3 regions of the Peribacillus sp. YIM B13477 genome follow, and region 3 is predicted to be linked to each of the others. Evidence: predicted binding sites of a transcription regulator. Region 3 holds the regulator's gene; each other region holds the start of a gene.
What was found. Region 3 encodes LexA, which represses DNA repair genes until DNA is damaged. Its sites were predicted from a motif close to CGAACATATGTTCG; they were not measured.
Positions count from the first base shown of each region.

Region 1 (10,897 bases), on a different contig from region 3:
GCCGTTTTAGTCATTGGTGCGGCCGTATTGATTTGGGTTCTGGTATTGAACTATATGAGTAATCCGGATAACGAGGACAAAAAGGACGCGAAACAGAGCGATGCCGTGGATTACAATAAAAGTGAAGAGTTTAACAAAGAAGAAGAGAATGCAGACCAAAAACAGAATGAAGAAAAATCAGATTCATCTGAAAAGAAGAATGAAGTTGATACAGCAGTCAAAGATGAAGAGAAAGAGCAAAATCTTGCCGTCACAAGTTCCAGCGGTAAAAATAGTACGTATGAATTAAAAAATACCGATACTTTTAAATTAAAGGTGACCTCCAAAGGCTCACCATGGGTCGGCATAAAAAATGGTGAAGGTAAATTACTTTTCCAAGGCACTATCGAAAAGGACAAAAGCCAGGAAATTGATTTCACCAATGAAAAAGAAGCTGTCATCAATATAGGCAGAGCATATGAAACAGAGATTTATGTGAATGATGAGAAGCTGGAGTATTCCATTTCACCGACTGAAGTGAATACGCAATTGGTTACGATACAATTTACGAAAGCCGAATAGTCATCTTATAGATGACTATTTTTGCTCTATTTAATGGTAAGGCGCGGGAAATGGTCCATTCGGCATATAAGATTGGATTTTGAGTTAAATTATACATATAAGCATTATTTTAGATCTAAGACGCAGGCCCGAATGGCAGGCGTAAATTTTGGAGGTAAAAGTTTTGAATCTGCCTAATAAGATTACAGTAGCAAGAATCTGTTTAATACCAGTATTTTTAATCATCATGCTCGTTCCTTTTTCATGGGGGACACTGACTTGGGGAGAATACAGTTTGCCAGTGGCACACCTGGCCGGAGCCATCCTCTTTATAATCGCTTCCACTACGGATTGGATCGATGGCCATTTTGCCAGAAAGTATAATATGATTACTGATTTAGGAAAATTTTTAGATCCATTGGCAGATAAACTTCTTGTTTCGGCTGCCTTAATCGTTTTGGTTGATCTAGATTTAATGTACGGTCAATCTTGGATTGCCATCGTGATCATAAGTCGCGAGTTTGCAGTAACTGGATTGCGTTTGGTGTTAGCGGGTACAGGTGAAGTGGTTGCAGCGAACCAGCTAGGTAAAATTAAAACATGGGCACAAATTGTTTCTATTTCGGCTTTATTGCTGCATAATCTTCCATTTGCCCTCATTTCACTTCCATTTGCCAATATCGCATTATGGATTGCATTAATCTTTACAATCTGGTCAGGTTTGGATTATTTTATAAAAAACAAAGAAGTATTTGTTAATTCAAAGTAAAACGAATGGTGGTTTTGAAAAGATGGATGCAGAAATCATTGCAGTGGGCTCAGAGCTTCTTTTAGGTCAAATCAATAACACTAATGGAAGATTCTTATCGCAGCAGTTTGCGGAAATGGGGATCAACGTTTTTTACCATACTGTGGTCGGGGATAACGACCGCCGATTACAACAAGCTATAGAAATCGCTGAATCGAGGGCGAACTTGATTGTTTTTACCGGTGGACTTGGTCCTACCAAAGACGACTTAACGAAAGAAACGATTGCTCGCCATATCGGGAAAAAGCTCGTTTTTAATGATGAAGCTTTGCAATCCATTGAAGCTTACTTCCAAAAACGGGAACGGCCGATGACGGAAAACAACAAAAAGCAGGCCCTTGTCTTAGAAGGCAGTGAAGTGTTGGCAAACGATCATGGCATGGCCCCGGGAATGGTTTTGTCCAAATCCGGGATTACATATATGCTCCTGCCTGGTCCACCAAGTGAAATGGAGCCGATGTTTTTAAGTTATGGTTATGAAAAGATCATGAATAAATTGGAAAAGCATGAACGGATCGATTCCAAGGTTCTACGGTTCTACGGTATAGGTGAAGCCGAACTGGAAACGGTGATTGAAGATCTCCTTGTCAATCAAACGAATCCGACAATCGCTCCGCTGGCAGCCGAAGGGGAAGTGACGTTAAGGATCACCGCCAAAGGCCCTTCCAAAGAAAAATGCGAAGAACTTATTTTAGAAACGGAAAAAGAAATTCTTAGCAGGGTCGGCAAGTTCCATTATGGAAGTGATAATACTTCGCTAATAAAGGAACTTGTAAAAGAATTAACGGTCCGCAAGCTTTCAATCGCGGCAGCTGAAAGCTTGACCGGGGGGATGTTCCAAGAACAGCTGACAACCATCCCGGGCGCCGGTAAAGTCTTTAAGGGCGGAATGGTCTGCTATACGAATGATGCGAAGTCCAATGTCCTCGGCGTCAGTGATGATACCATATCTGAGTATGGGGTGGTCAGCGGTGAGTGTGCAATGGAAATGGCCTCTAATGTCCGGAGTAAGCTCGATGCGGATGTAGGCATAAGCTTTACGGGTGTTGCAGGGCCGGATGAACAAGAAGGCAAGCCTGTTGGTACAGTATTTATTGGCATTTCCTATCGGGATGGAAACACTCATTTCAAGGAGTTGAATCTTTCCGGTAGCAGGGCGCAAAACCGTATTCGGAGTGTGAAGTACGGCTGTCATTACCTATTAAGGGATTTATAAACGCCATAAGCAGAGCTTTTTTACAGCTCTGCTTTTTATTTGGTTTTAGAAGTTTGTTTCTTGCAAAATAGGGAAAAAAGAAAAAAGTTAATTCAATGAAAATGTATTTTTTAGGGAGTAAGTGAAGCGAAATGGAAATTTCCTTAAGCTAAAACGCTTTTTTACAAAGAATATCCCGAAAGAAAAAAACGAATGAATGTTCGACTTTTTGCTTGGCAAAATAGTAAAAAGAGTATATAGTAAAGATAGGTTTTGAGACAGGGTACAAACCTTGAACTCGAATAATTGCTAACGTAAGTACACCTTTAATCGGACAGCCGATTAGTTGAATATAGAGGAGGAAATTAAGTGAGTGATCGTCAAGCGGCTTTAGATATGGCGTTAAAACAAATTGAGAAACAATTTGGTAAAGGTTCGATTATGAAACTTGGGGAACAGACTGATCGTAGGATTTCAACGATCTCAAGCGGTTCTTTAGCATTGGACGTAGCGTTGGGAGTGGGCGGATATCCAAGAGGCCGGGTCATTGAGATATATGGACCTGAAAGCTCAGGTAAAACGACTGTAGCATTACATGCCATTGCAGAGGTACAAAAGACTGGTGGGACGGCTGCATTCATTGATGCCGAGCATGCTTTAGATCCAGCATATTCAGAAAAACTTGGTGTGAATATCGATGAGTTACTCCTTTCACAGCCTGATACGGGTGAACAAGCCTTAGAGATCGCTGAAGCGTTAGTTCGAAGCGGAGCAGTAGATATCATTGTTATTGACTCGGTGGCAGCACTTGTTCCTAAAGCTGAAATTGAAGGCGAAATGGGAGATTCCCATATGGGTCTTCAAGCCAGGATGATGTCTCAGGCACTTAGAAAACTGTCTGGTTCCATTAATAAATCAAATACCATTGCCATTTTCATTAACCAAGTCCGTGAAAAAATCGGTGTTATGTTTGGGAATCCAGAAACGACTCCGGGAGGCCGGGCATTGAAGTTCTATTCAACTGTTCGTCTGGAAGTGCGCCGTGCGGAACAATTAAAACAAGGTAATGAAATCGTCGGTAATAAAACTAAAATCAAAGTTGTAAAAAACAAGGTTGCTCCACCATTCCGCCAAGCTGAAGTTGACATCATGTATGGTCAAGGGATTTCGCAGGAAGGTGAAATCATCGATATGGGTGCAGACCTGGATATCGTCCTTAAAAGCGGCTCATGGTATTCATACAATGAAGAGCGTGTCGGACAAGGCCGTGAAAATGCGAAGCTGTTCCTGAAAGAAAATCAGGATATCGCTCAGGAAATTTCTCAGAAAATCAGAGATCACTATAATCTTGATGGAGAGCATGAATTACCACCAGAAGAAAATGAAACAGAAGAGCATTTTGAATTGCTTGATTAATGATATTGGAAAAGGCCTAAGCTTATTCGCTTAGGCCTTTTATGTATATTTTAAGAAAAATGCGAAATTTTCAGCGGATTAAATGGCATTGTAATAAGATTTACAGACTGCTTCCATAATGAATGCTGTACATTATGATGGTTGATATTAAGAAAACTTGAATAATCATTGATACATAAGGGACAAACGCTTGACAATAAAAATTCTCAACTATACAATTAATATGTATATTTTACAATTTTTCAAACTAAAATTTTGAAAATTAAGTGCTGTATATTGAATTTATGTGCAATGTACTTGCCGACAGTTCAACATTTTATGTAAAAAGTTCATAGCAAGGGGAGGTGAAACGATGGAACCCATGACAATCATCTTCACTTTGCTTGGCCTAATCGTCGGTGCAGTTGTTGGTTATTTTATTCACAAATCAAAATTTGAGAGTAGAATAGCAGGGGCAAAGGGCTCTGCAGAACACATCCTTGAGGATGCAAAACGTGAAGCGGAAGCACTTAAGAAAGAAGCCTTGTTGGAAGCAAAAGATGAAATTCATAAAGTTCGTGCCGATTCGGATCGGGAAGCCCGTGAAAGAAGGAACGAATTACAAAAACAAGAAAATCGGTTATTGCAAAGAGAAGAGAATCTGGACCGTAAGGATGAAACGTTAGACAAACGTGAAAGCCTTTTGGAGAAAAAAGAAGATTCTCTAAACCAAAGACAACAGCATATTGAAGAGATGGAAAGCAAAGTGGAAGAGATGGTTCGTAAGCAGCAAACAGAGCTTGAACGTGTTTCCGGTTTAACTCGTGAAGAGGCTAAAGCAATCATTATAGACCGAATGGAAAACGAGCTTGCTCACGATGTAGCGCTTATGATTAAAGAAAGTGATACCCGTGCCAAAGAAGAAGCTGATAAAAAAGCAAAAGAAGTCCTTTCTCTTGCCATTCAGCGTTGTGCGGCTGATCATGTTGCAGAGACCACCGTTTCTGTAGTAAATCTTCCAAACGATGAAATGAAAGGACGGATAATCGGACGTGAAGGACGAAATATCCGGACGTTAGAAACGCTAACAGGTATTGACCTTATTATTGATGATACTCCTGAAGCTGTCATTTTATCTGGATTCGATCCAATTAGACGGGAAACGGCACGCTTGGCTCTTGAGAAACTTGTTCAGGACGGACGGATCCATCCGGCTCGCATTGAAGAAATGGTTGACAAAGCAAGACGTGAGGTAGATGAACATATTCGTGAAATTGGTGAACAGACTACTTTTGAAGTTGGAGTTCACGGTCTCCATCCAGATCTCATCAAAATACTAGGACGTTTGAAATTCCGTACCAGTTATGGGCAAAACGTACTTAAACATTCAATTGAAGTGGCCCAGCTTTCAGGTTTACTGGCCGCTGAGCTCGGTGAGGATGAAGTTCTTGCCCGCCGTGCAGGTTTATTGCATGATATTGGGAAAGCGATCGATCATGAAGTGGAAGGCAGTCACGTTGAAATTGGCGTTGAATTAGCAACCAAATATAAAGAGCATCCAACTGTCATTAACAGCATCGCTTCACATCATGGCGATACGGAACCAACTTCCATCATTTCAGTGCTTGTGGCTGCCGCTGATGCATTATCAGCTGCAAGACCGGGAGCAAGAAGTGAAACGCTTGAAAATTACATTAGAAGACTTGAAAAACTTGAGGAAATTTCCGAGTCCTATGATGGAGTGGAGAAATCTTTTGCGATTCAAGCCGGACGAGAAGTGCGAATTCTAGTGAAACCAGAACAAATCGATGACCTTTCGGCACATCGACTCGCACGTGATATCCGGAAAAGGATTGAAGAAGAGCTCGATTACCCAGGTCATATAAAAGTCACGGTCATCCGTGAAACAAGAGCAGTCGAATATGCCAAATAATTGTTAGTGAAAGACGAAGTGGTGCAAACCACTTCGTTTTTTCTTTTTCCGATATGAATCGTTAAGCGTATTCTTATAATTACCCCCAATTATGTTACAATACATACTTGAATAATTCATATAATCAGGTGAATCCAGAAAGGGTTTTACAATGAAATTGCTATTTATAGGGGATGTAGTGGGTTCTCCAGGTCGTGACATGATCCAAGAATACCTACCTAAGTTAAAAGAAAAGTATCGTCCGCATATCACGGTCATCAATGGCGAGAATGCAGCAAGTGGCCGGGGGATTACAGAAAAGATTTACCGCAGTTTTTTAGAGTGGGGAGCGCAGGCAGTGACCATGGGAAACCATACATGGGATAATCGTGATATTTTCAATTTTATTGATGAAGCGAAATATCTTGTCCGTCCAGCAAACTTTCCAGACGGGGTACCCGGAGAAGGTATGAAATTTTTAAAATTGAACCAGCATGAAATAGCGGTCATCAATTTGCAAGCGAGAACGTTCATGCCGGATTTGGACTGTCCGTTCAAAAAGGCGGAAGAACTAGTGGCGGAGGCTCGAAAAAAGACACCGATCATCTTTGTCGATTTTCATGGTGAAGCGACAAGTGAAAAGCAAGCCATGGGGTGGTTCTTGGATGGTAAGGTTACAGCCGTCGTTGGTACACACACACACGTCCAGACAGCCGATAACCGTATATTACCTGCAGGCACCGCTTACATATCAGATGTAGGCATGACAGGACCATATGATGCCATCCTTGGTATGGGAAGAGAGGCAGTCATCCATCGGTTCCTGACCAGCCTTCCAGTTCGTTTCGAAGTCCCAAAAGAGGGACGGACCCTATTAAGTGGGGTTCTCCTTGAAATTGATGAGAAAACTGGCAAGGCAAAGAAGATAGAAAGGATCCTGATTAACGAAGATCATCCCTTTTACCATTGATTAAGAACGGATGGACAGTCAAACTGCCATCCGTTTTTCCATTCTTTAATAAATGGTGTACAATCCCGGTTTTCTTTGTCATACAAGTTTTACTTGATGAATATAGTAGCAGTGGAAAGTGTTATAACTATTGAGCCAAGTTAGAATCGGCAGGGAAAACAAGGAGGACTAGGAATGGAAATATTAAAAGTTTCAGCAAAATCTAATCCTAATTCTGTAGCAGGCGCACTAGCGGGAGTGCTCAGGGAAAGAGGGGCAGCCGAAATTCAAGCAATCGGTGCAGGTGCGTTAAATCAAGCCGTCAAGGCAGTAGCAATCGCAAGAGGGTTTGTCGCACCTAGTGGAGTTGACTTGATTTGTATTCCTGCCTTTACAGATATACTTATTGATGGCGAAGAAAGAACGGCAATAAAACTAATCATTGAACCAAGATAATTGCATGTTTGGGTGTCCTGTTTGTCGGATGGCGAGCAGGCACTTTTTTGTCGTGACTTCCCAATGACGAAAGATCCTTATCGCTTTATAATGGTATATATAATCATAAAAAAGTACAGGAAGGGGGATTACATTGGAGATTTTTGATGCACATTGTGATGTGCTGATGAAGATGTTCATCGATCCGGATATTTCTTTTACAAATAGTGATAAATTACATATAACAAAGCGGGGTTTATTGGATGAAGGGGGAAAAGTCCAATGTTTTGCCATATATATTCCTGAAAAAGTCCACCCTGATATGAGATTTCAAGCGGCTTTGGCGATGGTGGATATTTTTCATGAAAAGATTTTGTCGGAGCCGGAATTGAAATTCATAAAGACCAAGGCAGACATCGAATCTTTAAAAGAAAAGGAAATCGGTGCAATGCTAACTTTGGAGGGGTGCGATTGCATTGGGAATGATTTGTTGAAACTGAAAACCCTTATTCATCTTGGAGTATCCTCTGTAGGTCTGACTTGGAATCACGCTAACTTGGTAGCGGATGGGGCATTGGAAACAAGAGGGGGAGGCTTGACAGGATTTGGAACGGAAGTGGTCGCGCTACTGAATGAGAAGTCAATTTGGTGTGATTTATCCCATTTATCTGAAGCTGGATTTTGGGACACCCTAAAGTTGGCGAAATTCCCGATCGCCTCCCATTCGAATGCTTATCACCTTTGTCCGCATCCGCGAAATTTAAAGGACGGGCAGATAAAAGCCCTTTTACAGAAAAATGGGGTGATCGGCGTAACCTTTGTCCCGCAATTTCTAGCAAATGGCCCGGTTACGATAAAGGATATCTTGAAACATATAGAGCATATATGCAGTTTGGGCGGGGAAAGACAAATTGGATTAGGGTCCGACTTCGATGGAATCGATCATATGGTAGAGAAGTTAACGTCATATAAGGATTATCATAACTTAATAAATGAATTGAACAGGCTTTATACCAGTGAGTTTGTAAAAGGTCTCCTTTTTGATAATTTCACTCGTAATTTTCCGCTTGAAAAGGAAATATCTTAGGTGATTTTCAATTCTTACTATATAGATATGAATAAATATTCTGAAAATATAAAAAATAAAAGCAAAAAGGTTGCAATTTGATGATTTAACCGATAGAATTGAAAGCGTTTAGTACACCTTTCCTAAATTAGAACGATAATTATACATAATTGAATGTTCTAAGAGAGGTGCGGTTAAATGCATTTATATACGAACGTCCTAAAGGAGTGTAAGACATGATCAATCAACTTTCATGGAAAGTTGGCGGACAACAAGGTGAAGGTATTGAAAGTACAGGAGAAATATTCTGTATTGCCCTCAATCGCTTAGGTTATTACTTGTATGGCTACCGTCATTTCTCATCCCGAATCAAGGGTGGACACACGAATAACAAAATTCGTGTAAGTACTACGGAAACTCGTGCTATCTCTGATGATTTAGACATCTTAGTTGCTTTTGACCAAGAAACAATTGACGTCAATTATAAAGAATTACATGAGGGTGGCATCATAATTGCAGATGCAAAATTCAAACCTGTCTGCCCAGAAGATACAAAGGCAGAATTATATATTGTTCCTTTTACGGAAATAGCAGCCGAATTAGGAACATCATTAATGAAAAATATGGTTGCCATCGGTGCAACATGTGCTGTTCTCGGAATGGAAATTTCCGTATTCAACGATGTGGTTGATGAAATATTCGGCCGTAAAGGTGAAGAAATCGTTAAGAAGAATATGGATGCCATTACTGCCGGCTATAAGGCAATGGAAGTGCTGCTTGGAGAAAAACTGGGCGCGATGGAGCTGGAAAAGGCAGACGGCCAAAAACGTATGTTCATGATCGGAAACGATGCTATCGCTTTAGGCGCAGTTGCAGGAGGTTGCCGCTTCATGGCAGCTTACCCGATTACTCCGGCTTCGGAAATCATGGAATACTTAATTAAGAAACTTCCTCAATTTGGCGGGACGGTCATACAGACTGAAGATGAAATCGCGGCAGCCACAATGGCAATCGGTGCGAACTATGGCGGTGTACGTGCCATCACAGCTTCAGCTGGACCTGGGCTTTCCTTGAAAATGGAGGCGATTGGTTTAGCGGGCATTACCGAAACGCCAATTGTCATCGTCGATACTCAACGTGGCGGTCCATCTACGGGACTTCCTACAAAACAGGAGCAATCCGATTTAATGGCCATGATTTATGGTACACATGGTGAAATACCTAAAATCGTCATGGCTCCGAGTACTGTTGAGGAAGCTTTTTATGATACGGCAGAAGCATTCAACCTTGCAGAGGAATATCAATGTCCGGTTATCGTTTTATCCGACTTACAGCTATCATTAGGTAAACAGACGGTTCAGCCGCTTGATTACGGCAAAGTGGAGATAAGACGCGGAAAATTGGTTGACTTTGAAATTGAAGAGCCAGAAAACAAATCTTACTTCAAGCGTTATGAAGTAACGGAAGACGGAGTCTCACCACGGGTAGTGCCTGGTATGAAAAATGGAATTCACCATGTTACGGGTGTTGAACATGATGAAACGGGCAGACCTTCCGAGACGGCCTTGAATCGCAAAGTGCAAATGGATAAACGGATGCGTAAGCTGAATAATTTAACTAACACATTCCAAACACCAGTATACAAAAACACACCGCATGAAGAAGCGGATTTATTAATTCTTGGTTTTAACTCAACACGCGGGACGATTGATGAAGCGATCGGCCGTTTAGAAACGGACGGAATGAAAGTGAATCATGCGCAAATCCGCTTGATTCATCCTTTCCCAGCTGATGAAGTCCTTTCATTGGTGCAAAGTGCTAAGAAAGTAGTAGTTATTGAAAATAATGCGACTGGACAATTGGCTAATATTATCAAGATGAATGTCGGACATGTTAATAAAATAAAAAGCATCCTAAAATATGATGGCAACCCATTCCTCCCGCATGAAATTCACACACAATGCAAGGAGATGTTCGAATATGGCAACGTTTAAAGAGTTTCGGAATGATGTAAAACCCAACTGGTGTCCTGGCTGCGGAGATTTCTCCGTTCAGGCTGCCATGCAGCGTGCGGCAGCCAATGTGGGATTGGAGCCGGAGAATTTGGCCGTTGTTTCCGGTATCGGCTGTTCAGGGCGTATATCCGGTTACATCAAGTCCTATGGTTTCCACGGCATCCATGGCCGCTCACTGCCAATTGCCCAAGGAGTAAAAATGGCCAACCGTGAATTGACCGTTATAGCTTCAGGCGGTGACGGAGATGGTTTTGCAATCGGGATGGGACACACCATCCATGCGATCCGCCGTAATATCGACATTACGTATATTGTCATGGATAACCAAATTTATGGATTGACAAAAGGCCAGACTTCTCCTAGATCCGCTGCTGGATTTAAAACGAAATCCACTCCAGAAGGATCAATAGAACAGGCTGTTTCACCTATGGAATTAGCATTGTCAGCTGGCGCAACGTTTGTGGCCCAAAGCTTTTCCACTGACTTGAAAGACCTGACGGCGATCATTGAAGCAGGGATAAACCATAAAGGGTTCTCCTTTATCAATGTTTTCTCTCCTTGCGTAACATATAATAAGATCAA
Region 1 is NZ_JBHZPD010000002.1:26,647-37,543, reverse strand. It holds gene ACFX4H_RS06870 (helix-turn-helix domain-containing protein) at 1-561, shown strand, start outside; gene pgsA (CDP-diacylglycerol--glycerol-3-phosphate 3-phosphatidyltransferase) at 725-1,309, shown strand; gene ACFX4H_RS06860 (competence/damage-inducible protein A) at 1,332-2,564, shown strand; gene recA (recombinase RecA) at 2,913-3,959, shown strand; gene rny (ribonuclease Y) at 4,312-5,871, shown strand; gene ACFX4H_RS06845 (TIGR00282 family metallophosphoesterase) at 6,023-6,820, shown strand; gene spoVS (stage V sporulation protein SpoVS) at 6,995-7,255, shown strand; gene ACFX4H_RS06835 (dipeptidase) at 7,389-8,321, shown strand; gene ACFX4H_RS06830 (2-oxoacid:acceptor oxidoreductase subunit alpha) at 8,537-10,294, shown strand; gene ACFX4H_RS06825 (2-oxoacid:ferredoxin oxidoreductase subunit beta) at 10,281-10,897, shown strand, end outside.
Region 1: recA (recombinase RecA) is a predicted target of LexA. The motif match lies at 2,754-2,767, and genes of this name have one in related genera.

Region 2 (10,897 bases), on a different contig from region 3:
CCTAAAGCCCGAGCTGCCCCTAAATCATCTCCACGTTCTTGCATCCTTTCTATGAACCGCAAGAAACGGAACAGACCGCGGAAAGAACTTGCTTCATATTGCCTTGCCCTGTCATATAGCGCTCGTAAATTGGCCTGACGCTGTTTGCCGCCCGGCATCCCACCTGCAAAATCATAAAACTGCGTTTCGCGGTATAGGAGCCAGATCAGATCTGATAATGCCTCCTGCCTGGCAAGCTTCCGCCACTTCACTAGTTTTTTATAAAATGCAGAGGCTTTTTCATAAAGCCCCGGATGTTCTTCAGGGTCACTCTTTCTGTAAAAATCAGCTAGTGCTTCGTAATAGCTTCCTGTATGGAATAAACGCACCTTTGACATCTCTTCTTCATCCAACCCGACGATAGGTGAACGGAGAACGGAAGCCAATGGGATATCCTGTTGCGGATTATCAATCACCTTCAATAGGGATATCATGATGGCCACTTCGGTCGCTTCAAAATACCCCGTGGATAAATTAGCATATACTGGAATTCCCTGCTTTTTAAATTCCTCCATGATTTGCGGTGCCCATGGCATCGAACGAAGAAGAATGACCATGTCCCGATAAGTGGCAGATCGGTACCTTTTGGTTTTCGTATCATATATCCGATGCTTTTCGCTTATAGCCTTTTTAATGAGCTTGGCCATCTGCCTTGCTTCGAGCTGCGCTTTTTCAAGCTCCTCAGCCTCAAATCCGCCATCATTTCCTTCCATTTCCGAATGAGCTTCAGGATCGGCTGCTCCATCAATTAAATGGAGTTCGATCGGGTATGGATTGTCTTCGGGATATGGGGCACCTTTTTTCAATTGGGCATCTTCATCATAATCAATCTCACCGACTGTAATGCCCATCAACTGTTGAAACAAGAAATTGGTCCCATCAAGAACTTCCTTTCGGCTCCGGAAATTGCGGTTTAAATCAATTTTCAGCCCGGAATTAACACCGTCATGGGTAAATCGTGTGTATTTTCCAAGGAAGAGATTCGGTTCTGCAAGCCTGAACCGGTAAATGGACTGCTTGACATCGCCTACCATGAAAAGATTCCCATCATATTCTCCGTCAGCCGTCACCAATTTTAAGATCGATTCCTGAACCAGGTTCGTGTCCTGGTATTCATCCACTAATACCTCTTTGAACTGGTTCCTGTATTCGATGGCTGCCGCTGAAGGTTTTCGTTCGCCATCCACCGTTTCCCCTGTCAAAATTTGAAGACAATAATGTTCCAAATCGGCGAAATCCACCAAGTTCTTTTCTGCTTTTGCAGCAAAGAATCTTTCGTCAAACCGTTTAACAAGCATTACAAGTGTATCGACATAACCCTTAAGCTCCCTTATATCCCGCAGGTAGCTTTCCGGTTTCCGGGAAAATAACTCTTCCTGTAACGATTTGATGATCTTCTTGGCCTTATCCCGGTACTTGGTAGCCTCATCAGCCACTTCCTTGATAAAATCTGCACCGGTAAGGCGTTTTGCCGTCCCGAATTTCACGTTTTGGATTTCCTCATAAAGTGCATTCCAGGATTGGTCCTTCACTTCCGAAAGTTTAGCAACCAGTGCAAGATCGGCTAGATAGTTCTCAGCCCTTGGAGCCGGCCCCCCAGGGATTTTTGTCAACGCAAGCGAGCGTTCCAATAAATCCCTGGCCGTGTCCAATTGTAAACCTATATCGAACTTCAATGAATCGATAAACGAAAGATCATCAATCCCATCATCACCTGCCAGCTCATACATGCTGGCGGCACCATCGAGCCATCGGTCCGGGTTTGGATTCGATTGCGAAAAATCATGCAGCGACCGAACGATATTCTGAAGTGCATCATCATTTCGATCGCTTGTGAAAGCATCGACCAAATTAAAGAACTCTTCGTTATCACTTTGGCCATACTGCTCCTCGAAAAGCTCTTCCATCACTTCATCACGGAGCAGCTGGATCTCCGTTGAATCTGCAATCCGGAAGCCCGGGTCGATATCCGTCAGATAATAATACTTCCTGATCACCTCTAGACAAAACGAATGGAGTGTGGAAATCGAAGCACGATTAATCAAGCTCAACTGCTTACGTAAATGCTGTGAATGCGGATTATCATCGATCGCTTTTTCTAATGCCTCACTTACCCGATGGCGCATTTCGGCGGCCGAGGCATTGGTGAATGTAACCACGAGCAGTTCATCAACATCGATTGGATCTTCTTCTGAAATGACTTTTTGAATGATCCGATTGACCAGTACCGCTGTTTTCCCTGAACCCGCAGCGGCCGCAACCAGGATGTCCTGATCTTTAGCCCATATTGCCTTCCATTGATCTTCCGTCCAAGTCACGTCTCCTGGCAGAGCAGGAATTTTCGTTTTACTCATCGCTCTCCCCCTCTCCCCTTAATAGCTCAAGAACGTCATTTTGTTTCTTCTGTGCCAAATTCCTGAATTGGTTCTCCTCCAATGACTGGTCGAATTGGCATACAGATTTAAAGGAACAGAAGGTACACGGCGTTTTTTCCTTTAATTTGTATGGAGTAATATCCACATCACCATTGACCATTCGATCTCCAGCCTCCTGATAAATACGGCGCACATGATGATTCAGAAGCGAAAACTCCTCCCTGCTGGCAACTTTGGAAGCCGCCAGGAGCGATCCGTCCTTTTTAAATCCAGCTGGAATGATATCCGACTTACCCGAATTTTCAATATCAAGCGAGGTATCCATCAACTGAATGACATTTGATTGGTCCAGTACAAGTCCATTCATTTTAAAGCTTTTATAAATTTCTTCTTCAATTTTATCCAAACTGAGCATTCCCTTTGATTTGACAACGGGATTATGCACATGAAAATACAAAACTCCGGCTGGAATCGCTTCTTTTCCAATCAGCGACTTGGAATGGGTGACAACGATATCTAGGTATGTCAACATTTGCAGCGCTAGTCCATAATATACTTCACTCATGTTCAGTTCCTTTTCACTCGACTTATAATCGAGCACACGCAAATAGACACCCTCATCTTCTTCCGCTTTATCAACGCGGTCGATCCGCCCGATCAATTCCATCTTCGTACCGTTTTTCAATGTGAAAGAAAGTGGCGGCAGCTCGCCATTTTTTCCGAATCCAAGTTCTAATCCGATCGGAGCAAAACCGCTCGCCTTTGCATGTTCACTTAATACGATCGAGGCACGTCCAATCACGTGTTCGAGTTTCCTGCGTAAATAGTGATGGCGGTTCGTACTTAACAAAATCTGGTTTTGGAGTTTAGGAGCAAGTCTCTCCACAGCAATTCTGGCCAGCTCCAAGCATTGTTCCGGGGTCAATGTAGACCAAGGAATATCATGTTCCTTCAAGTAATCGGAAATCATTTTCAACGCTCCATGGAACATCTCGCCTATATCCGGGGCATCCAAACGGAAAATCTGCCTTTCCCTCAATTTCAAGCCATGAGCCGCATAATGGGAAAACGGGCAGCTATTGAACATTTCCATCCTGGATACACTCGTAAGAATGCTCTCACCGTATAATTGCTTACTTGTTTCCTCAGTTAATCTCTTTGTCCTATTTTGATAAAAAAGGCTCGATAAAACCTTAGTTGCTGAAGGACCGGCCATTTCATCATCAATAATGGCATTATATACATCCCACCATAGTGAATGGATTGGATAGTTCCTTTTCTTCAGCTGCAATTGGGCAGCCAGGTACGAAAGGGCCACATCATGATTCGCTGCATATTTCACCTGTTCCTCTGCAGACAGATCGGACGGATCGTTCATATAATACACATCGGAAACGTTAGGCAATACGTCCCTTACCCGTTTCAAATAGGATGAAGGTAAAAGCGCCTTCCCTTCCTCATCGGCAAGCGGATATGATAAATAAAGGGCCTCGGCAGGCGTAGTGAATGCTTTGTATGCTGTGAACTCCTCATCCAGCAGGCGCACCTTCGAACTTGGGGCAACATCAAGTCCACCAGCCAGCAGCACATCACGATCACTATCTGAAAATATCCCGTCAGATACTGCTTTTCCCGGCAGAACCCCTTCGTTCAATCCGATAACAAAAGCTGTCTTCACATCATCCAGGCGGGATAAATCTAGATTAGCGACTAATACTTGGTCAATTGCCGGCGGTACCAAAGAAAATTCAAGAGACTCCAGACCAGCTTCAATGATTACCGCAAACTGTTTCATGGAAAGCTCTTCCCCGCTCAGCAGTTCAACGAATTGGTCCAATAGGTCGACAACCGCATTCCATGTTTGCTCATGCTCTCTTGCCGATACCAAATCACCTGCTTCTTCTGCCTCCAGTTTCAGCTTTTCCAATTTTTCCGGTATATGCAATTCTTCAAGATATAGATAAAGGGCTTCACACAATTCCCTGCCATTAGCAGCCTTTTTAGCCCGTTTTGAGAGCCTCAAGATGGGCTCGGTAAATAATTGCTTCATTTCATTCAACTCTTGCTCAAGCATCATTTCCTTATCCGTTTGGTTCCGGTCCTCGAGTTCCAGACCGCGGAAGCGCCGGTAGGTCCAACGATCTTTGGACGTCCACCCGCTTCCTTTAATGCCGCGGGCCAGCACATAGTTTTCCAGCTTATCTACCTGTTCACGCATCCGGTCGTGGTTTTTTTGCAACGGAAATAGAAGCTCCGTCTTGATTGCACGAAATACCGGTTCATAACGCCAATAGCCATTGATGATCTCCAAAGTCGAACGAATCAGTTCAATCAGAGGATGATTCAGCATCGTCCGTTTGGAATCGACGAACAAGGGAATTTGATAATCCCGAAAAACGGTTTGTAAAATATCTGCGTATGCTTCCCCGTTACGGACTAAAATCGCAATGTCACGGAAACGATGCTGTTTCTGTCTGACCAGCGACAAGATATCCCGGGCAACTCCTTCAATCTCAGCTCTGCGGTTAACTGCCTGGGCGATCGTTACATCAGGTGACTGCTCAAACGTTCGTGCAGGACGTAAGGAAAAATAAGTTTCCAGATGATTCAGCCCTGGACTCTTTCCAAACCTTTCCGATCTTTTTAAGATTCGATCTTCTGAAATCGATATGCCATTCCTCAACCCAGCCTGATATAGGTGATGATAAAGGTTTCCCGTTTGCCTGAACAATTGCAAATCATCCGGAGCATATTGCCTGTAGGGCTGATCTAACGTCAGCGAGATCGTTACACTCCTGCACAGCTTCATCATTTCTTCAACAATCAATAATTCCTGAGGAGTCAAACTATAAAAACCATCGATATATATATCCGCATTCCTTATATATGAAGACTCTGACATTTTTTCGATCAGCAAAGTGAAATAATCTTCGGAGTCTAAATATTTATTGACCATTTCATCCTCAAAAGCCTGATAGACCAATTCAAGATCATGCAGTTTATCCTGAATGCCGCTGCCGGCCTGTGAGGTTTCAGCCAAATAGTTTTGAATGTCATCAGGTTGGATGCAATACTGCTTGAACTCAGCCAGCATTAGCTCCATCTGTGCAATGAACCCCTGCTTATCAGCAGATCGACTGAACATCTTTAACTCTTCCTTTTTATCATCCATGATCTTCCGTATCAGCATATTAACGCCCACACTGTCAAGATGCAGCCGGCTCATCCCCCCGGTTTCCTGAAGAACGCGCCAAGCAAGCCTGCTAAAACTGAAAACCTGTGTCCGGATCATTCCAGCAAGGCCTGGTGTTTTAATTAATTTATATTCAGATAGAAACGTCATCTGATCAGGAACGAGGTAGATAATTGGATTTCCTTCGGGATCTTCTGCCAATTTAGAGCGGATTTCGTCCAATATATTCGAAGTTTTCCCTGTACCCGATCTTCCCAGTAAAAAACGGAGTGACATCTCTTTTCCCCCTTACAACATAATATCTAGATCCATCATACCAGAAATACTTTCGTCTTTATGACTAGGTTTCTGTTTCCAATTAGATTTACTTTCTATTATTTTACCGTTTCCCTTTAAAAAACACCAATCGTACGTTCGCGTTTCCCCCAAAAGAAAAAGCCCGCATCTTACTCGGGCTTCCACGATCACTCACCTGTAAACTTAAAATTGAAATCATTGACCGGCCAATATCGAACATCCACTTTACCGACAACATTTTCTACCGGTATATAACCAAAGTGACGGCTGTCAGCACTTTCAAGACGATTATCACCCATGACAAAAAGCTTGCCCTCCGGAACTTTGGTCATATCCGTCAATTCTTTTAATGTAAAATCACCTGTAAAATCCTGTCCTGGGAAACCTTCCTTGAATTTCTCAAGATAAGGCTCATCCACTTTCTCACCATTTACGTAAAGCCAATCATCTTTATAACGAATACGGTCACCTGCAACCCCTATAACCCGCTTAACATAATCTTCTTGTGAATTCGCATGAAAAACAATAATGTCAAAACGGTTGATATCATGAATCTGGTAATTGATTTTATTCACGACAAGTTTATTTCCATCTTCAAGGGTCGGCTGCATCGACTTTCCTTCAACATCATAGCTTGAAAAGAGAAATGTACGGATTAAGATGTAAATAACAAAAGCTATCATCGCTGGTTTTATCCAATCGGATAAAGAATTCTTGTTTGTTTTTTCCATCTAGTTCAACCCCTACTGCATTTATATATTAATTTATTGCCCTTCTTCTCTCTTCATGCTTTTATTTAACCGGACTTCCAGCCTTTTCCCCACATACCATAGGATAAAGATGACGATTCCGATAATGATCGTTCGCACAGGTTTATGAATCAATGATACTAAATCGTAACCTACGAAGCTGATCGTAAAAATCATCACCGCCTTCCCTCCAACTACTGCGAGTCCATATTGCAGGGTACTGACTTTTGAAAGTCCTGCCACGATATTAACGATAGCCGAAGGTGTAAAAGGGAAGCAGAGCAATATGAACAAAGGACCGAATCCATGGCTCTCAACCCATACCATCAACCTCTGCACCTGTTTATGTCTTTGCAAAAATCGGAAAAACCTCATTTGACCATATCTTCTAATAATCCAAAAGATCAAAAAGGACCCCGCTACCGCACCAATCCAAGAAAATAAAAACCCCCACCAGAGACCAAATGCCGTTGCATTGGCAAGCACGAACACCACTAAGGGCAAAAAAGGCAAAAAAGCTTCCAGCATCGGCAGTAAGATTCCGGGAATTGGACCGAATGAGCGATATTGCTGAATAAGTGCCGATATATGATCAAGTGTAAACCACTCACGTATAGTATCCAAATCCATAATTATCTCCCTCGACATGCTGCCATCAAAGCAGCATAAACTTATTAAAAACCGTTTATTTTAGATATATCACTTTCCCCCGAAATTGCAAGAATTATTATCCATATATCTTCATACTTTCCCTATCTCCGGAAAACATAATCTTATTAACGAATATTTCTAGATTTATCAAAACTGCTTGCATAACCACTGAAAATACATTAGGATAAAAGCGGAACAAGTGTTCCTATTTTTACAGGATATACATATTAGTATTAAAAACGCGCTATTTAGAAAGGGGCGGTCATGATGACCCGCATTCCAGAAGGTGACCGAAATATGATTGAAAAAGCCATCTACCTCCCTATGGTTATTACAGTCTTAAACCGGGATCTCAAGGTCATCGAAATTAGTCCGTTTAAATTAAAAAGGCCCTATTCGGAGCTGGTCGAACATATTTTAAAAGTGGTTCAAGACGAACTTGCCGAGGTACGGCGCTATTTGCGCAAAGAGAATATTAAAGTTAGTGAAATCAAACGCGATGAATCCTTCACGATGTATTGTTTTTTATATAAAGGATACGAGGAACATCATAATTATTTCAATCCCCGCCTTCGCAACAAAACCGAAGACTTGTTATGTTATTACTTTTTCGAAAAAAAACCCTCAAGGGATTAACGGGTTAAAAGGGAGCCTTCCGGAAGGATACAAATTCCCTTGGAAGTAAAAAGGTTGACCATAAGGGAGTCTTTCATGATCAAGATCGATTAGACTCACTTACCTCCATTCCCCCTGTTTGAACATTCCATAACATCATAATGTTCAAACCAAGGCATAACCTATGTAATCAAGTGCATACGAATATCCTTTTAACATTTTAGTGTTAAGTCTCTTTAAATGAAGGTTAATTACATGCTCCATGACAAAGGTTGGAGTGGCACCCGTTATGATCGACTCATCATATTGAAGAAAAGGATAGGAAAACAGTCAGCTTCGACAAATCGATGTAAAAGTAACCAATATCATGATCCGCCGCAGAATGTAACACGTATTCATGATTTGCCCTGATCGATTGCCGTCAACCATTCCCTGCATCGAAAGAATGGAAATTCCTTTAGGACGATGGGACGCTTAAAAAGCCCATGTTATCCTTTGTTGGATCAAGCTCTCGCATGTCGGATGAAATGTCTGCCATGGATTTCAGATAGTTAATATCTTCTTCCAAAAATACCTTTTACATTTAACTGCGTTACTTCAAGTTCCCTTGTAATGGCATCCTTCATTAAAAGTTTGCTGTATGCATAGCATCGCCTTTGTTCTTGGTGATTAAACGGCAGAATGTCGAAGCTGCATCCTTCTGGTATATTCCCCTCTTCCCTATTAAAGGAACCGAGGACTGCAATAGCCGCTTCTCCACTGCTTGTTACACAAGCCGTTTGCACAATTCCCTGCTCACTGATTAAGGCAACAGTTTCGACGAAATTGTCCTTTAACGATTAAAAGGTCTGGCCCGTGTGTTCATTATTAAGCGACATTTAATTTCCATTCATCTATTATAACTATACGTCTAAACTATCATTTTAGTGTCAGTACAACGTTATTAGGAAAGATGTTAATTGCATATCCATACCTAGTATTATCTACTAGTAACAACCTCTTTATATTAAATGTATAAAGCAAAAAGAACTTTCAGAAAAACAAAACCATTTGTGAAACACTGAACAAAAGATACATCATCGATGTCTATTATATTATGTATTAAGGAGTCAATCATAAGGAAACTTATTCTCATCCCTAATGTCTTATGATAACCATGCAATATTTTATTTGCATGGTTTAATTTGTAGCCAAAAGGGTTCCTATCTAAATTTTAAACCAAAGTTGGTTGGAACGAAAGGTGCAAACACGCCAAGGAGGCTCACGGACCGACCGCGGAAAGCGTGTGCCTGGGGGGTAATCAACGTTTAAATTGGACAATTCCTAAAAACAGTAAACAATCTCTTTAACAAATATTTTGTTGGTAATCCTAACTTTCTCCGGGAGCCTGCTCCTTTAATATATGCCAACTTCACACTCTTTTCTGAGAGAAATAGATTTTTTACTTTAAAATAATGACATTACATTTTCATTCAAGAGATTAATCATAAATACCCAGGGTCATTTTCCCTAACCTAAATCCAGACAACACCCTCCTTTTTTTACCACAAATAAAAATCATGTCCATATTCCCATTTTTCCGGTTATACATGGTAAATTATTAACTGGAGGGGAAAAATGAAGAAAATAAATATTCTGCTGGTGGCTGTTCTTGTTTTGTCTTTATTCACTGGACTTAAAACAACTGAGGCAGCCTCAAATGTAAAGGTACATTTCATCAACGTTGGACAAGGAGATTCTATCCTGATACAAACCGGTAATGAAAACGTTTTAATTGATGGCGGCGGTAAAGGAAAGGGTGACGAGGTTGTTGCCTACCTAAAAAAACAAAAGGTAAAAACACTTACTGCATTAGTTTCCACTCACCCAGATGCGGATCATGTTGGCGGTCTTGCTCATGTGATTAAATCGCTTAGTGTAAAATCTGTGTATGCCCCTAAAGTTTCACATACTACCCAGGCATACAAAGACTTTTTAACGGCCGTCAAGAAGAAGAAGCTTACAATAAAAAAAGCGAAGTCGGGCGTGGAAATCAACACTAAAGCAAAGGATAATTCCCTTAAATTCATTGGACCTGTTAAGGACTATGCTAAGTCTGACTTAAATAATTGGAGTGCTGTCCTGTTGCTTAAACACGGCAAAAAAACATTCTTGTTTACAGGTGATGCCGAAGAAAAAGCAGAGAAGGATATGCTGGCTAAAAAACTGGTACCAAGTGTGGATGTACTTAAAGTAGGCCATCATGGTGCAAAAACATCGACAAGTTCAGCTTTCATCAACAAAACAAAACCGAAATATGCTGTAATCAGTGTAGGGAAAAATGGCTATGGGCACCCTACTTCCACTGTTATAAAACGGTTGAATTCAGTGAAAGCCAAAACTTATCGAACAGATAAATCAGGTAACATTATTTTTACTTCTACAGGTCAGAAAATTACTGTAAAGACGGTGAAATAATTGGTACAAGGAATTATAGATCGCTTCGAAGGAAAGATCGCTGTCGTGGAAATCGATGGTGGTGACATGAAGGATTTCCCTAAGAGTGCTCTTCCCAAGGGAGCAAAAGTAGGAGATATGCTGATAATCGATGGTGATACCATCACCATTTCCAAAGAAGGAACTGAAAAATTAAGAAAAGAAATTGACGATTTAATGGATGAATTATTTGAAGATTGATTCCAGGGCCCTTCTTTAATAAGAAGGGCTAGCTTTAAATTTGAATATTCCCCCGTTCGATTATTCTTCTCTGATTTTCCCCTGAACCCCCTCTTATCGCGGTATATACTTTGAGATTACCTCTGAAGCCTTGACTCCATTAGCATCAGTGAACAGATAAAAGGATTTCCTCTTTGTTTCCTCAATCCTCTGGATCAATTTCGTTTTTAAAAATGAGGTCCGGTGCAGCTGGTTTTCGAAAGAGCTGCATGACACTGCTATATCGATGGTTTGTCTATTCCTGAATGTGATGGTTGTATGTT
Region 2 is NZ_JBHZPD010000002.1:565,191-576,087, forward strand. It holds gene addA (helicase-exonuclease AddAB subunit AddA) at 1-2,393, opposite strand, end outside; gene addB (helicase-exonuclease AddAB subunit AddB) at 2,386-5,883, opposite strand; gene lepB (signal peptidase I) at 6,072-6,635, opposite strand; gene ACFX4H_RS09470 (TVP38/TMEM64 family protein) at 6,669-7,283, opposite strand; gene ACFX4H_RS09475 (YhjD family protein) at 7,572-7,940, shown strand; gene ACFX4H_RS09480 (hypothetical protein) at 8,471-8,704, opposite strand; gene ACFX4H_RS09485 (ComEC/Rec2 family competence protein) at 9,537-10,376, shown strand; gene ACFX4H_RS09490 (DUF3006 domain-containing protein) at 10,377-10,595, shown strand; gene ACFX4H_RS09495 (competence protein ComK) at 10,689-10,897, opposite strand, start outside.
Region 2: addB (helicase-exonuclease AddAB subunit AddB) is a predicted target of LexA. The motif match lies at 6,011-6,024, and genes of this name have one in related genera.

Region 3 (10,897 bases):
AGGATTGCTCAAAGTAAAAGGGCATTGGTACAGGCAAACCGGCAGCTTTCAATATCCCTAAGAGCTTGTGTTCAAATGAAGCAATATTTGGATTCCGTTTCAAGTCATTATCACCATGCTTACGAACGATCATTTTTACGATCCGCCCTGACGATTGTAATATTTCCAGTCCTGTCACATTTGCAGAAATTCCGCCCAATAATTTCCATGCACGAATTAGCTTGTTTCCTTGATCCAACTTTTTAACTAATTGTTCAAACTTATCATATTCATTTATCATACTTATCTCTCCTTTTAGAATCCCTACAATGTAAAAAATTCAAAGAATCCATTTAGCAGTTTTTATATATGAACCCAATAGCTTGTTACACACGTAATTAATCTAAACAAAGTGGGGTGTGCTGACATTGAAAAATAGAAAAATATAAGGCGGAAACTACGAAAGGGACGCTACTAATATAATATTAGTGGAAACGGCAAACCAAATTTAGTTTTAATTAACGGTGGTTCTGGCCCGATAGACGGTTGGATGAAAATACTTCCGGCAATTTCGGAGTCATCATCAGTATTTTCCTATAATCGTTTTGGTGTTGCTGGCAGCGATAAACTTAAGGTAAGCCAAGACGGGTTGAATATTGTTAACACTTTACGTGAAGCATTAACAAGCGTGGGATTTGAATCTCCATTCTTATTGGTTGGACATTCGCTAGGCGGCCTATATGCTAATTTATATGCTCGCCTTTACCCGAATGAAGTAGCGGGAATTGTTTTTTTAGAATCCAGTACCACGAAAGATATCAGCCTTAATGAATATCAAGGCAAGGCAGTAAAAACCATTAATGAAATGTTCAAAGTGCTTGATTCCTTGTCTTCACATAAACAATTCAATGAAGTAAACTTTGTGGAAAAAACGATTAATCAAATCCATCTAACTGATACATTCCCCGAGAAGCCTGTACTTTGTCATTACTGGTGGACAAGAAAATCGAATGATGCCAGAGGAAGCTCGAAAAAAAACGACTTGAGAATCAATTGGAATTACTTTCATTGACAAGAAACAGCAAACACATTGTCGCTGAAAAGAGTGGACATTTTCTGCAATTATCAGAACCGACCGACTATAGTGATTGACTCAATTAACTTTTTTTAATATCCCTCAATCTTCTTGTTCTTTTGATTATAGATGGCTTATTCTCCAAAAATTCCTGATGCGAAAGTAAAAAAATAGAAAAGTCTTTTTCAAAGAATTCCCTTCCATTGGGCGAATGTCATCATATAATGCCACTACACCTTTAGGGGGTGTATTTTTTTTGAGAACGGCAGAATTTCTTTAATCCGATAGTTATGTGTACAAGCATTTGTTAATACGTAACATAAGATTAATAGAGGTGATAGAAATGGTGAAAGTATTTATTGATCCCGGCCATGGCGGTACGGATCCAGGCTCGGTCGGGAATGGATTGAGAGAAAAGGATTTAACTTTATCCATTGCAACCCGAATCAAAGACATCTTATTGATAGAATATAATAACGTTTCTGTGAAAATGAGCAGGACCCAAGATACCTACCCCTCCTTAAACGATCGTACGAATGCAGCGAACGCGTGGGGAGCCGACTTTTTTCTCTCCATCCACATTAATGCCGGCGGCGGAACCGGGTACGAGGATTACATTTATACGTCCACTAACCAGATAACGAAAACGTATCAAGATCATATTCATTCAGAGGTCATGAAGCTTATCAACATCCAGGACAGAGGACAAAAAACAGGAGATTTACATGTACTCCGCGAAACGGACATGCCTGCACTCCTGACTGAAAATGGATTTATCGATAATGTAAATGACGCAGCAAAGTTGAAAACATCATTCTTTATCGAATCACTGGCTCGCGGACATGTAAACGGTTTAGTTAAATGCTTCAATCTAACTAAGAAAAGTACAGCTGTATACCACACTGTCGTTAGTGGGGATACAGTATATTCCTTAAGCAATTCTTATGGCAGTACGGTTCAGCAAATTAAAGATTGGAACGGTCTTGACAGTCAGTACACCATTACGGTTAACCAGAAATTGCGGGTGAAATGAATAATTAATAATTATTTATACCTTCTAGAAGCACACCACACAGTAAGCCCTTCTCAAAAAGAGAGGGGCCTTTTTGATTCAGGAATATGCATGTAATGAAAAACTCTACATTCTGCCGTCCTGATTCGGTCCTTCCGTATGTAAGGTATGCCTTTTTTTTTATGGGCTGACACAAATTAAAAGGATTTTATGTAAAGACAAATAAAAGAACAATACTAAAAAGCACAAACCATGATGGCTTGTACCTAAAATGCAACAGCAATTAAGTTGATAAAAACTGTAAGAATTGAATCTATGTATGGCTGCTCATTATTCATTTATTTTACTTTCTTTCCGTAAGAAACCCTCGAGTTAAATATTAATCGTATATTTTAATGGCTTGAACCACTTTTCCTAAAATACGGACTCTATCATTTTTTATGTTATAGGTTTTTTCTTCATAAAAAGGATCCGTGCTGCAGGGAGTGAGTATGATGTTTTCTTCATTGATTCTCACTTTTTTGACCGTAGCATCGTGTCCATTTACCAAGACCACTCCAATTTTCCCGTTATCAAGGTAGGTTGTTTTTTCAACGAGAATCAATGATCCGTCTCTGAATTCTTTATTCATGCTATTGCCATTCACTCTAAGGAAAAAATATTCTTTATCCGATTTAAGCATCGAATTTAATGTCGGCATATACGCTTCTATATATTCGTTGGTGAAATTAGGCTCTCCAGCGGGGATATTTCCGTAGACACCAATTAATCTTACATTTTTTTCATTTAGGAATCCCATTCCAGGATTATTTCTAACGATAGGCGCTCCTTCAATGAGGTGGGATAGCGGTATTTCAAAACAAGTGGACATCATGCTCAATTTATCCATTAAAGGTTTATTCCGTCCGGATTCCCAAGCTGATACTGCCGTAGGAGCTACTTTTAATACTTTTGCCAAATCTTCTTGTGTCATTTTTCTTTCTTTTCTTAACATTTTAATCCGTTCACCAATGTGCATATTTCTTCACCTCTTACTTGAATATACACTATGAGTGAAAGTGAGTAAACGAAAAGTGCGTGAATTTTGCGAAAAAATGTTGGTAACTATACTTCAAGTGTGATATTATTTTTTTAGATAGGGGGTGACAAGATATGACAAGCGTTAAGTTCACACTTAAACAAGCCAGGAAGTATAAAGGATTAACTCAAGATGAAATGGCTAAAGTGCTGAAGATGGCCAAGAGGACTTACATTGACTATGAGCAATATAAGATTCCTTTGCGAATCGATAAGGCTTATTTATTTGCTGAATGTGTAGGATTCTCGATTGACGATATCATTTTTTTTGACCCTGACCTACACTTTAAATGTAGTTAAAGCTTCAATTGAACCAGCATTTCCTCAACAGAGTGGCCATTTGAATCCATACAATCCTGACTTCCATAGGACAAGATTCAAGTAACGATGGAAAGGGGGGAACAAAGAGGAAAGGGAAAATAATTCTTTTGAAGTTGCTTAGGAGCTGCTGACATTAGAACATTTGTAAAATACGTGTATGGAGTAAAAGGTGTACAAATCCAATCTTCTTGTGCAAATATACGATTGCTACTGAGATTCCAATAATGACAGCCAATTGCTGTTAAAGAAAATTATTTACTTAATGTATAGGGCGGACTTCTGAACACCATGAATAGGAGCAAATGGACAATGGCAAATTCGAAGGAAAAGTTTATCTGGATGAACAAGCCCTTATCCTATGCAGGATAAGGGCTTGTTCTCTATTTTCGTGAATTGGCAGCATTCGGTTTCCCCAAAGCACGTCTTCATAAAATGAAAAAGACCACATACATAAATGAATGGAAGGTAAATCTTCATACTTTTTCTCTACTATCAATGAAACTTCTTCTAGTTTTTTTCTCCCATCTTTATGAAGATAGCAGGTAATGGTATGCAAAAGTACAATTATATACTAATGAAGGCTAATGAAGGCTTTGGAAGCTGGGCATTGGTAATTGGATGAGTTCAAAAAAATTCCAGATGATATTGGAGGAGATAACCCTTGAAAAGGAATGTAATCAATTATGTCGTTTTTCTTGTTCTCATTCTAACCATATTATTTATGACAAAGCCAGACATTTCCTCAGCAGGAAAATTGAAACCGCCCTCCGAAACTTTCAGTCCAGGGGATTGGTTTCTTGGAAGTATTCCTCCCAATCTTGATACAAACAAACCACCGATCGTGTTTGTTCAAGGGAAAAACGGCAGTTCAACCAGCTGGTATGGCGAAACGGAATATCATGGTGTCAATGATATGTATACCAAAGCGTATGAAGCTGGCTACCAAACGGTTTTTGTTCAGCTTCATGATTCAGCTGGAAATGGGTCAGTGAGCCAATATGCCAATGGAAGGCTTTTAGCTCAAATGCTTTCAGAAATCAGTAACCATTTCGGGGGCAAAAAAGTAAATATTATAGCTCACAGCAAAGGGGGCCCAGACACCCAAGCGGCTCTAGTCCACTATGGAGCACACCAATATGTTGGAAGGGTGATCACTTTAGCTTCCCCACATCATGGTTCTCACTTAGCTGATTTGGCTTATAGCTGGTATGCGGGCTGGCTTGGTTCCTTATTAGGTCAAAAAGATGAGGGAACTTATTCTTTACAAGTTGGTAAAATGGCTGAATTTCGTTCTGTCACGGATAACCATATCAACTCTCGTAAAAACTTGTATTTCACTGTGGCAGGTATGAACAGAGGCCCGGTACTATCAGCCTTATCAATGGGGGGACAATATTTATCATCATATGGGGAAAATGATGGACTGGTGAATGTATGGAGTACAAAAATACCCTATGCAACACATTTATTTACGGGTCCCAACTTTGATCACGACAATATTCGAGTTGGCTCAGCTGTATTTTCAAGAATTGAACCCTATTTAAAAAGCACATCCACCGCTGGGATTCCTGCATATCATGTTAATTATAAAGAACGAGTTGAAGATGATGTCATTACAACAGCACTCGCTCAAACCGTTCTGGGTGATGTCCTGAAACAAAATGTCTGGGTCGAACAAAGCTTCCATGTAAATGAAGCTGCCCCAGGTAATATAAGCATATATACAGCCTCAAATGAAGTCGAGGTTGAATTGATTTCTCCATCCAATAAAAAGTATTCACCTTCCTTAAAGGTTCATTCAGCCAAAAATGAAACTTCCTTTTTTAATGGTGCAACCATCCAATCATTCTACAGAAATAACCTTGAAATTGGTGACTGGAAAGTACGAATGAAGACTAAATCGCCAAAAGACGCCTTCCTGTTCACAGCACAATTTAACGAAAAGAATCCCATTACATTAAGTATGACCGGTAAAGTTAAGCAAAAAGATGCAAAATTTTTAATAAAGAATCCAATGAATGATAAAAAAAGACCAATCAGTACAACATTTTTGGTTCATCTGATAGATGAAACCGGTAATGAAATTAGTGAAAAAAACTCAATTAAGGCAATGGATACTGAAAATTTTACTGGCACCCTTCCAGAAGTACCTAAGTCAGGTGTTTATAATGTAACAATAGATGTTAAGGAAAAAAATGTGGATGGTACTGTAAGAACCCGGACGCTGATTCGTTCGGTCTATATTGAGAAATAACGAAATGCCTTCTCTTAGTTGAGGAGGCATTATTTTGATGGTAGGGGTAACTAGGGAGATGGTAATTCAGCCAATGGAAACAGCCAGGTCGTAATTACTTATTGAAGTATTAATTCAACGGGTCTCTGATGGATATGGTTGGAAGTTTGTTATCGGGGGAAAATAAATATATGTATTTTTTTCCCTGCACTTGCAAATGGTTGTCAACAAGTGCAGATTCAACAGTGGAATGACTTGGTCGATCTAAACCTTATTAAAGTGGGGATTTTAAATCCTCTTTTTTTTATTTCAATGAGCTTTTTCCAAAGTATCATATTACGAGAAAGGCGATAGTAACTTTCATCCCTTATAAAGGATGTTTAAATTCGCATGAAACTAGATTCTATTAAAAAATATTTCAATATCTACTCTTCCATATGCATATTGAGAGAATTCTGGACATAAATTAAACAAACAAAAAAAGCGCGGGAAGCGCTTTTAGTGTATTTGTCTATATAAGCCTATTACTTTTCCAAGTATCGAAACATCTCGTAAAATAATTGGTTCCATATTTGAGTTCTCAGGCTGAAGCCTTATGTAATCCGGTTCCTTAAAGAATCGTTTTACAGTGGCTTCATCATCTTCCGTCATCGCCACGACGATATCTCCATTATTGGCACTGCTTTGTTGTTTCACGATGACATAATCTCCATCATGAATTCCTGCTTCTATCATACTTTCACCCATGATTTCCAGCATGAATACATGGTCATCATGTGGAACCATGCTTTCGGGAAGCGGAAAGTATTCTTCAATGTTCTCAATGGCCGTTATCGGCATGCCCGCTGTTACTTTTCCAAGTAACGGCACGTTCACGACATTGACTTTGGGAATATTGTTCGCTTCCTCCAAATTCATTATTTCAATGGCCCTTGGCTTGGTTGGGTCACGTCTAATAAGGCCTTTACTTTCCAGGCGGGATAAATGTCCGTGTACTGTTGAACTTGATGCAAGTCCCACTGCTTCGCCAATCTCCCGTACGGAAGGCGGATACCCTTTTTGGCGGACCTCTTCTTTAATGAAATCAAGAATATCTTGCTGCCGTTTTGATAGTTTTGTCATTTGTGCACCTCTTCCCCAATGTTCTTTGCTACATTATAGCATGGCCCCCATCTCTATACAAACATAAGTTCGAATTTGTTGTTGACTGAAACAAACGTTCGTATTATAATTTGATCATAACATACGAACGAACATTCGCTTTGGAGGGATTATTATGAAAAAATTATACAAAAATTATATTTATACGATTCTATTAGCGGGATCAGTATTCATCTTTTCAATTTTATTCTCTTGTACATTGAACAATGATCAAAAAAAGGATTTCCTTTCTATAGAAGTAAGCGAGGGTGACACCCTATGGGGAATTGCCGAAAAATATGAAGAATCAAATTTGACAAAAAAAGAATTCATTGGTTGGATAGAAGAGAATAATGGAGTCAGCGCGGATTCGATAAAGCCTGGACAAGTCATTGTCATACCGGTTAAAGGGGAAGAACTTGTCCAGAATTTGGCCAGTGAGCAGTAAGTAGTAAAGGTAGGGTATTATGAAGGCGGTAATCTATTGTAGGGTCAGCACCGAAAAAGAGTCACAGGAAACATCATTGGCAAGGCAGGAAGATGAATTAGTCAAATTGGCTGAAAAGATGGATGTGGAAGTTGTCTCCATTATAAAAGAACAGGCAAGTGGTTATGAGTTGAATCGGGATGGCATTTTTGACATGCTCGAACTATTTAAAACCAAAGAAGCTGAAGTGCTATTAATCCAGGATGAAACAAGACTGGGAAGAGGGAATGCCAAAATAGCCCTTTTCCATGTCATCCTTAAAGAAGCTGTGAAAATTTATACTCTCTCACACGATGGGGAGCTGGAGTTATCGGATTCGGATGCCATGGTCATTCAGATAGTGGGCATTGTAGAAGAATATCAAAGGAAACTACATAATCTTAAAATAAAGCGCGGAATGATGAGAGCCGTTGAAAAAGGGTACCGTCCTCAAAAAAATCTTCAGAATCAAAGGAATTCCACTGGAAGGGACCGTATGGAGATTCCTATTGAAGAAATTATTAAACTGCGTGCCAATGGGTTAACATTCTCAGAAATCGCAGCCACATTAAGGGGCTTTGGATACAATGTATCTAAGGCTACTGTGAACAGGCGTTTTCTCGAACATCAAATGAATACAAAGGAAAGTAAATCATAGAACTTGTAATTTCGCTTTTTTTTTAATACCATGACAATATCCGCAGATTATGAAGGAGCGAAATTATGTTATCAAAAGAAAAAATAGCCCGTATAAATGAACTTTCTAAAAAGGCAAAGGGTGAAGGCTTGACGGAAGTTGAAGCGAAAGAGCAAACCCAATTGAGAAGTGAGTATTTGGAAACATTCAGAAAATCCATGTCCGACACGTTGGAGCATGTGAAAGTCGTGGATCCAGAGGGTAATGACGTCACTCCTCAAAAGATAAAAAATATAAAAGAAAAACGAAATTTACATTAATGCTTGGATTCTTCTGATGGAATATTCCATTTGAGGATTCTTTGGCATTTTGGAGTAAAAAGAAAGTGCATTCATGTATGTATTCTCCTATTTAGTTTAATCTAAATAGGTGACTTCTTATTCCTAGAAAATTGTAATATTGGGGCATTAAATAGTGATTTTAGTTGTGATATTATGCTTGTCACTATAATATAAAGAGGTACATTACAGGAAGGGATGTTTTTACAATATGTTAGATAAATTAGATGCACTTTCTATCAATACGATTCGTACATTATCAATTGATGCAATTGAAAAGGCTAATTCCGGCCATCCGGGTATGCCAATGGGTGCAGCGCCAATGGCGTATAAACTATGGACCGAATATATGAACCATAACCCGAAAAATCCAGATTGGTTTAATAGAGATCGCTTTGTTCTTTCAGCTGGACATGGTTCTATGCTGTTATACAGCCTTCTTCATTTATCAGGCTATGGCTTATCTATCGATGATTTGAAAAGCTTCCGTCAATGGGGCAGTAAAACTCCAGGACATCCTGAATTCGGACATACGGCTGGTGTGGATGCAACTACCGGGCCGCTTGGACAAGGTATCGCAATGGCAGTCGGAATGGCAATGGCAGAACGTCACTTGGCAGAAAGCTATAACCGCGATTCTTATAATGTGGTCGATCATTATACATATAGCATTTGTGGAGATGGAGATTTAATGGAAGGTGTTTCTGCAGAAGCCGCTTCATTAGCTGGACATCTACAACTGGGAAGACTTGTTGTTTTATATGATTCTAATGATATTTCCCTTGACGGCGACTTAAGTCAATCATTTAGTGAAAGCGTAGCAGACCGGTTCAAATCTTATGGATGGCAATATATCCGCGTTGAGGATGGCAATGATCTTCAGGAAATTGCTAAAGCGATTGAAGAAGCGAAAACCGACGAAGCACGCCCAACATTAATCGAAGTGAAAACGGTTATCGGTTACGGTTCACCAAATCGTTCAGGTAAATCTGCCGTTCACGGCGCTCCGCTTGGTGCAGATGAGCTTAAATTGACAAAAGAAGCATACAAATGGACATTCGAAGAGGACTTCCATGTACCTGAAGAAGTGTATTCACACTTCAATGAAGCTGTTGTTGATGCAGGAGCTCAAAAAGAAGAAGCTTGGAATGAATTATTTAAAAATTACAAAGAAGCACATCCTGAGTTAGCACAGCAATTAGAGCTTGCAATTAAAGGTGAACTGCCTGCTGAATGGGATCAGGAAATTCCAGTCTATGAAGAAGGTAAGACATTAGCTTCCCGTGCTTCAAGTGGGGAAGTACTGAATGCGATCGCCAAAAAGGTCCCTAGCTTCATTGGGGGTTCTGCGGATTTAGCCGGGTCTAATAATACTGCCATTAAAGGTGAGACAGATCTATTACCTGGTAATTACAGTGGCCGTAATATATGGTTCGGTGTACGTGAATTCGCTATGGGTGCGGCTTTAAATGGAATGGCACTTCATGGTGGCTTAAAAGTATATGGAGGAACATTCTTCGTATTCTCTGATTATCTACGTCCTGCCATAAGAATGGCAGCACTGATGGGACTGCCTGTTAATTATGTGTTCACCCATGACAGCATTGCTGTAGGGGAAGACGGACCGACTCATGAGCCAATCGAACAATTAGCATCATTGCGCGCAATGCCTAACCTAGGGGTAATCCGTCCAGCTGATGGCAATGAAACGGCAGCAGCCTGGAAAGTGGCTATGGAGTCTACAAATAAACCAACTGCTCTTGTACTGACTCGTCAAGGATTGCCAACAATAAAAGGCACTTCCGAAACTGCGTATGAAGGTGTTTCAAAAGGTGCTTACATCATCTCTGCTTCTAAGAAAGAAGTAGCCGATGCATTACTTCTTGCGACTGGTTCCGAAGTGAACTTGGCTGTGGAAGCACAGGAAGCTTTAGCGAACGAAGGAATTGATGTTGCGGTAATCAGCATGCCATCATGGGACCGATTTGAAACTCAATCAAAAGAATATAAACAAAGCGTAATCAATCCGGCAGTGAAAAAACGTTTAGCTATCGAAGTGGCTTCACCGTTTGGCTGGGATCGTTATGCAGGTGATGAGGGTGAAATATTGGCCATCAATCATTTTGGAGCTTCTGCACCAGGCGGTAAAATCATGGAGGAATTCGGTTTCACTGTAGAAAATGTAGTTGCTCTTGTTAAAGAAATGCTTAAATAACAATAATGCGGAACTGACACCAACTAGATTGGTGTCAGTTTTTTTATCAAAAGAGTCCTATTATATATTGAATGTGCTTCTATACTAAAGGAAATCTTCCATTCGACAAAAAAAGAAGAAAATTTCTCCAGCAAACAACATATCTTTTTTGTTTGTCAATATATAATGAGAATAAATAAATTTCGTTTAAATGTGTCAGTTAAAGGGGAAAGTCATCAATAGTGGACAGGGTGCTGGTGGTTAGATGTTTCGTACCAAAATAGGAAAGCTAGGAGGCATTGGCTGATGAGAACCTATCAAATTTATTTAATCGAAGATGAATTTGCCCATCATTATTATGGAAGAGAAAAGCTATTTTTCAATTTGTTTTTGGAATATATTCAAGCAAGGGGCAGACTAAAGAG
Region 3 is NZ_JBHZPD010000009.1:18,054-28,950, reverse strand. It holds gene ACFX4H_RS21915 (aminoglycoside phosphotransferase family protein) at 1-280, opposite strand, end outside; gene ACFX4H_RS21910 (alpha/beta fold hydrolase) at 530-1,051, shown strand; gene ACFX4H_RS21905 (N-acetylmuramoyl-L-alanine amidase) at 1,398-2,087, shown strand; gene ACFX4H_RS21900 (LexA family protein) at 2,446-3,084, opposite strand; gene ACFX4H_RS21895 (helix-turn-helix transcriptional regulator) at 3,219-3,443, shown strand; gene ACFX4H_RS21890 (esterase/lipase family protein) at 4,186-5,718, shown strand; gene lexA (transcriptional repressor LexA) at 6,196-6,819, opposite strand; gene yneA (cell division suppressor protein YneA) at 6,974-7,285, shown strand; gene ACFX4H_RS21875 (YneB family resolvase-like protein) at 7,305-7,961, shown strand; gene ACFX4H_RS21870 (DUF896 domain-containing protein) at 8,027-8,260, shown strand; gene tkt (transketolase) at 8,490-10,493, shown strand; gene sirA (sporulation inhibitor of replication protein SirA) at 10,779-10,897, shown strand, end outside.